2 regions of the Acetobacterium sp. UBA5834 genome follow, and region 2 is predicted to be linked to the other one. Evidence: a T-box and tRNA genes for the amino acid it is inferred to sense, from the RefSeq annotation. Region 2 holds a T-box; the other holds one or more tRNA genes.

Region 1 (3,417 bases), on a different contig from region 2:
GGTATTTTTTAATTCTTGCTCGGACTTTTTCAAAAAAATTCTGAGTTTTTTCCATGCCTCTCCTCCTGTTACAATTTATTTACATTTATGATACCATATGGTTTTATATTTTACAAGTATTTTGTAAGTCAAAACGTTTTTTATTCGCTATGGTATTCGTTTATAAATCAGGAGAAAAGGTATGACACTAAATGCTGCTGCAACTATTGGCCATCGTTCCAGCCTAAAATTTTAATCAGCCTCAATTCTGAATAACCATAGGCACTGGCTGGATAATTGATTCGATCCGTGGTATTCGAATTAATGAGATAATCTGCCATTTTTCCATCGCTGTCCGTAATTACATCCGTAATGATAACCGAATGGAGCCAGTCGCCATTTTGTCCATATTGTAAAATATCGCCAATTGATCCCGAATAGACGTTTTCGTCAACAAGCGCCACCAGTCCATAGCCATCATTTTCGCTGGCATAGGTGTAAAATTCCTCGACCCCGGTCCAGGCAGGGCTCCGACCCCAGTCCACTTCATCCAGATCCACTTCTTCGCCGTACCATTTCCATTTGTTGTCACCGTCGCTGTCCATGGGGATTCCACCAGCAAAAAGACACTGCGAAATATAGTTATTGCAGTTACCGCCGTAACGATCATAACTGCCATACTCATCATTTCGCTCGACTTCAATGGCGTCAACCCAGGTCATGGCGTAATCCAGTGCTGCCTCAGTGTCATAGTCATGATCAACCGTTACAGTCTCGCTTTCCCATGCCCCTGAATTAAAACCATCCTTTTCCTCGACCAACGCTTCGATAACTGCCAGCGCATCACTAAGCAGTTCATCTGCCACCACCTCAGGATCGTCATAACTGCCTTCAATTGCTTCTTCCAGCATCAAAAAGCTGTCCTCATCTTTATAATGTTCAGTGATGGCATAACCATCAGCGGTTTCCGTGAGATAAAAGGTGTGGGTAATCCCGGAACTGGAAGACTCCACATCGGGGATAAAGGCAAAGTTAACGGTATGGTCTTCTAACAGAACCACTTCGATCGCATCCGAATTGGTGTCAACGCTTGTCACAGTCAAGCCACATTGATAGTCACTCATTTTCAAATCATTACTCTGGCTTTGTCGCAGTTGGATCAGATAGTCCATGGCGCTCTGATTGACCCAGGCATTTTCACCGGTGGGATCAACAAAAATCCCGGTAAGGTCCTCCGTTTCCAGATTGGCCATGGCACGGAAATAGGTTTCAAAATAGTCATTGATCGGTTTTAGCATGGCACTATCGATTATTTCATCACTTTCTCTAATTTTTATATTGCCTCCACTTTTAGCAGTATTACTTTCCGGTTTCGCATCAAAAATACTCGAAGCACTGGTCGCAACGGCATCTGAATTTGCCATGACACCGATAGACACGACACCCATTGCCATGATCACCAGCCCGATCATTGTTCTTCTTCTTTTCCGCCTGATGGCATTTTTTCTTCTTTTCATTTCCCCACCTCTTCAGTATTTGTAACAATTATATATCTATAATGTGTACTTCTCGTGAACAAACCATGAAGATCTGAAAAAAACCGACAAACCGATTATTTATTGATACTGTACCACCAAAACCTGGCAATAATCCAAAAAATAAAAAAAACAGCTTACGCTGTCATCTTTATAAGTGGTGGTGCCCAGAGGCGGAATCGAACCACCGACACGGGGATTTTCAGTCCCCTGCTCTACCGACTGAGCTATCTGGGCATATATAATTTTCTTTCTTATCGTCTTCAACCGTTTCGGCAACCAACTTGTCTGCCTGACTAAGCGATTCACACAAAAATGTCTGCTCATTACATTCGCACATTTTTGGTTCTCTGCTTATACCGACTGAGCTATCTGGGCATATATAAAACTTGGCAAAAAAATATGGTGGGCCTTCAGGGGCTCGAACCCCGGACCTACCGGTTATGAGCCGGTTGCTCTAACCAACTGAGCTAAAGGCCCCCAAGTAATTTCTAAAAAAAATGGTCGAGGTGAGAGGATTCGAACCTCCGGCCCCATGGTCCCAAACCATGTGCGCTACCAAACTGCGCTACACCTCGATACAATACTTGACTATTATAAATGTTTTCGTGTCTGATGTCAAGGATTTTTTTATCTTTATGCTTTTCGATACGATTTATCTTTGACGACTTGCTTATTATAGCACGATCACAAACCCTAATGCAAGTCTTTTTTTCACAAAAGAATCGTTTTTTTGATTCTTTTGTGAAAAAGCTTGATCCGTATCTATTTTTCCAATACGGTTGCCTTGGCAGTGGTTGGTTCTTTTTCTCGGCGGTTCAGATAACCCTCAACCCGATTAACCCCCCAGCCAAAAATTCTGATCAAGGGATAGATATCCAAGGTTGTAATACCCAACACGATAAACATCGCTGGCAGAAAATCCTGGATTGGAGTCAGGAAAAACAAATCTTCCAAGAACAGCACACAGCATAAAAATGAAACCGTCATCGCAAAGAATAAGGCCCAGCGCTTATTATCAAGTGGCTGGCAGACCCGAAAAAGAATCACTAAGCCAATCAAACCGGTGGAAATAACCGCCAGCGTAGAAATTTGCTGATGATCGAGAGACAGGTAAGCGCCGACGATCATGATCGTCACCACATTAAACACCACCGTCAGCGCCCCCGGCAAGGATTTTTTGAGCACCTTTTCGAGAAAATTGCCGGTAATCCGGTTCTTATTGGGCTCCAGGGCCAGAAAAACCGAGGGTGCCCCAATTGTCAACGCACTGATCAAAGTCAGTTGAATCGGTACAAAAGGATAGGCCTCATTGGCAATGATCACAATCACAGCCAGCAATAACGAAAACATGGTTTTCACCAAAAATAGCGAGGCCGCCCGGGTAATATTGTTAATAACCCGACGCCCTTCCATCAAGACCCGGGTAAAATTGGCAAAGTTGGAGTCCAATAAGACCAACTGAGAAACCTGGCGCACCGCATCGCTGCCTTCGGCCATGGCAATGCTACAGTCCGCTTCTCTTAAAGCCAATACATCATTGACCCCATCTCCAGTCATCGCCACGGTGTGACCTTGATTTTTAAGCGATTCAATCAATAGTCGTTTCTGCCCCGGGGTTACCCGACCAAAAACCGAATAGTCCAGCGCAGACTTACGAACATCCTCCTCGGTGGTGAGGGTAGCCGCATCCACAAAATTATCCCAATCCAGCAAACCTGCCCGATGGGCAACCTGAGACACCGTTACTGGATTATCTCCGGAAATAACCTTGATTGTGACTCCCTGATTTCTGAAAAACTCCAGGGTCTTCTTGGCTTCCTGACGAATTTTATCGCCCATCGGCAGCAGTGCCACCGTTTTGATATGATCCGGCAAGCTCCCATCCTCTTTAAACGGTTCC
Region 2 (3,417 bases):
CAGCCATTGGCAGATCCAGGGTTGCTGCCGCTTCCCGGGCGATCCCCACAATCGATTGGCAATCCGATCGGTTAGCCGTCAGTTCCACATCGATGATCACGTCATCAAGCCACAAAAGTTCCCGGGCATCCATTCCCAGCGGCGTATTTTCCGGCAGAATCAGAATCCCTTCCATGATTTCTTTAGAAAATAAATCGGTGTTCATTCCCAGTTCTTCAATCGAGCAGAACATCCCATAGGAAAGCAATCCCCGAAAATCATTGGTGCCGATTTTGGTACCATTGGCAATTACCGCACCATCAATGGCCACCGGAACAATGGCACCTTCAAAGACATTCTTGGCCGCAGTGACAATCACCCGTTGGTCAGTTCCCATATCCACGGTACAGACGGTCAGCTTATCCGCATTGGGATGGGCTTCAATTTTGGTAATTTGTCCGGTAAAGATATTAACCACATTTTCTGAAACAACCGTTAGGGTTTCCACCTTTGTCCCGGACATCGTCAGAGCCTCCCCAAAATCAAACGGTGCCATTTTTATATCAACAAATTCTTTTAACCAATTCAGTGAAACGAGCATAATTGGGTTCCTCCTATTTAAATTGCGCTAAAAAACGCAGATCATTTTCAAACAATAAACGCAGATCGTTGATGCCATACTTGATCATTGTGATCCGGTCAAGGCCCATGCCAAAGGCAAAGCCGCTGTATTCATCCGGGTCAATGCCACAGAAGCGCAAAACATTCGGGTGAACCATTCCGCAACCGAGAATTTCAATCCAGCCGGTGTTGCTGCAAACCTTACAGCCAACGCCGCCGCATTTAAAGCAGGTTACATCCATCTCAGCGCTGGGCTCGGTAAAATAGAACTGGTGGGGGCGGAACTTGGTTTTCGTCTGTTCACCAAAGAGTTTCTTGGCAAATAAATCAAGGGTTCCTTTAAGATCGCTCATGGTGATGCCTTTATCAATCACCAATCCCTCCATCTGATGGAAGACTGGAGAATGGGTAGCGTCGATTTCATCAAAGCGATAAACCCGACCCGGTGAAATAATCCGCAGGGGTGGTTGCTGTTCTTCCATAACCCGAACTTGAACCGGTGAAGTCTGAGTTCTCAGCACGATATCATCCTGATAGTAAAAAGTGTCCTGGAGGTCTCTGGCCGAATGATCCTGAGGCACATTCAAATAGTCAAAATTATATTTTGCCCATTCAATCTCCGGACCTTCGGCAATGGAGAAGCCCATTCCCAGAAAGATTTCTTTTAAATCATTGATAATCGTAGTTAACGGATGCAGGTTTCCCGCCTGATGTTTTTGTCCAGGCAGGGACACATCGATACGTTCTTCTTTGATCTGCGCTTCAATTTCCTGTTGTTCCAGTAACTGTTTTTGCGCCATGATGTTACTTTCAATTTCTTCCCGGATTTCATTGGCCAGCTTGCCAATGACCGGACGTTCCTCGTTGGAAAGCTTGCCCATTCCTTTTAGGGCAATGGTCAGTTCGCCTTTTTTACCCAGATACTTAATCCGGACATTATCCAGTGATTTCAGTTCGGTAACGGCACTTAGATCAGCTATACAGCGATCTCGTAATTGTTTGAGTTCTAGCTCCATTTCTTTCTCCTTATAAATAAAAAAATCGTCCTCTCAAAAGGACGAAATCATTCCGCGGTACCACCTTAAATTAATACATAATTGTATTCACTTAAAATTTTAACGCAATTAACGTTAGCTGCTATCAATCATCAAAATTGGTTGATGCGGTTCACAGCTAAAACTCCAGAGGGAACTTCAATAAATTTAAACACAAAATCTCTCAGCCTGGGATTTTTTCTCTGTAAAGTCTCATCTTTATTTACTCGCTCTATCATTGTAGATAAGTTATTTAATTATCTTTTACTTTGGTCTGGCATTCCTTAAAATCTCGAATCAGATCATACATGATTATACCTGCAGCCGTTGCCACATTCAGTGACTCCGCCTGACCCAAAATGGGAATTTTCAGTAACAGATCGCAGCATTCACTCATTTGCTTCGACATTCCCTGGGATTCATTCCCCATAACGATGGCAAATGAACCGTTGAGGGACTGGCGTTCCCATAAACAACTGCCACTTAAGGAAGTACCGATGATCGTTACCTGCTGCTCTTTTAACTGCTTGACCGTATCAAGCAGCGAAACGACCTGATAAATCGGCAAGTGAAAGACCGAACCCATCGAACCCCGTAGTACCTTCTCATTGTAAATATCCGCTGTTTTAGCAGACGTCACCACACAGTCAAAACCTGCTGCATCGGCAGTACGAATAATGGTACCAACATTGTAGGGATCCTGAACATCCTCCAGTAAAACCGTACGCTTGAAGGTTCCCGGTCGGCTATTAATTTTATGCAGTACCGCCATAATTCCTTCGGGTTTTTGTAAACCGGACAGGCTTGCCAGAATCGTCGGACTGACGATTGCAATGGCAACTTTATTGTTCTCCAAAGTAACCAGACGATCCCTGACAGATGCGCCATTAATCTCCAGCCAAGTGCTGGTAATAAAGATCTGCTTAAACTGCAATTGATTTTTAACTGCTTCCAGAAAAAGCTTGGTGCCTTCGATGGCAAAGGTACCTTCGGCGTCCCGAAAGGATTTACTGCTGAGTTTACGCAGATACTTCAGTTGCTCATTATTTTTTGATGTAATTTCTGGAAACATCGTTAATGGTCTTTTCGGGACAGTTTGTTAATCTCATTAATGGAGCGATTCTCACCCATCACAATCAGTTTATCTCCGGCATGAATCACATCACTGGCCAATGGCGAAGCATTTAAGACATCCAGACTCCGAATTGCAATTACATTTAAGCCATGTTTTTCCCGGAGGTTTAACTGTTCCAGGTTTTTTCCTTCCCAAATATGAAGGGACTCCACCTCAACGATGGAATGATTGGTATCCAGCTCCAAAATATCGATAAAATCGCCGGAAAACAGATTATGCGCAACCCGCTCACCCATGTCCCGCTCTGGAGAAAATACTTTTTTGACCCCTAATTTAAGTAGCACCTTTTCGTGCTGGGCATTGTTGGCTTTTCCATAAATTTCATTGATTCCCAGTTCCTGAGCATTGACAATACCCATAATACTGCTGTTAATGTCTGAGGTAATGGAAACCACCACCGCATCGACATTCTTTAAGCCAATCGATTTCAGTGCATTAATATCGGTCACATCCGCTTGCACCGCATAGGTTACCAAATTCGCAATGTTTTGAATTTTTTCTTCGTCATTATCGACGACAACAACATTACAGCCCAATTCGCTGAGGGTGATGGCCAGTGCTTCACCAAAACGCCCTAAACCAAGAACCGCAAACTGCTTTTCTTTCAATTAATACTCCTCCTCTAGCCAATCATAATGTTGCCTTCCG

Evidence for each region. A T-box is a leader RNA that pairs with one kind of tRNA and senses whether it is charged. The one in region 2 lies ahead of pheS (phenylalanine--tRNA ligase subunit alpha), so its partner is inferred to be a tRNA-Phe.
Region 1: it has a tRNA-Phe gene. The T-box ahead of pheS (phenylalanine--tRNA ligase subunit alpha) is inferred to sense a tRNA for this amino acid. The anticodon was not compared.

What each region holds. Positions count from the first base shown of each region.
Region 1 is NZ_DJGY01000008.1:18,908-22,324, reverse strand. It holds gene B3F51_RS01265 (M23 family metallopeptidase) at 1-55, opposite strand, end outside; gene B3F51_RS01260 (amidase domain-containing protein) at 204-1,496, opposite strand; tRNA gene B3F51_RS01255 (tRNA-Phe) at 1,676-1,751, opposite strand; tRNA gene B3F51_RS01250 (tRNA-Ile) at 1,918-1,994, opposite strand; tRNA gene B3F51_RS01245 (tRNA-Pro) at 2,016-2,092, opposite strand; gene B3F51_RS01240 (cation-translocating P-type ATPase) at 2,280-3,417, opposite strand, start outside.
Region 2 is NZ_DJGY01000069.1:91,634-95,050, reverse strand. It holds gene pheT (phenylalanine--tRNA ligase subunit beta) at 1-580, opposite strand, end outside; gene pheS (phenylalanine--tRNA ligase subunit alpha) at 594-1,616, opposite strand; T-box leader at 1,651-1,882, opposite strand; gene B3F51_RS14375 (TrmH family RNA methyltransferase) at 1,888-2,706, opposite strand; gene B3F51_RS14370 (potassium channel family protein) at 2,709-3,377, opposite strand; gene B3F51_RS14365 (TrkH family potassium uptake protein) at 3,392-3,417, opposite strand, start outside.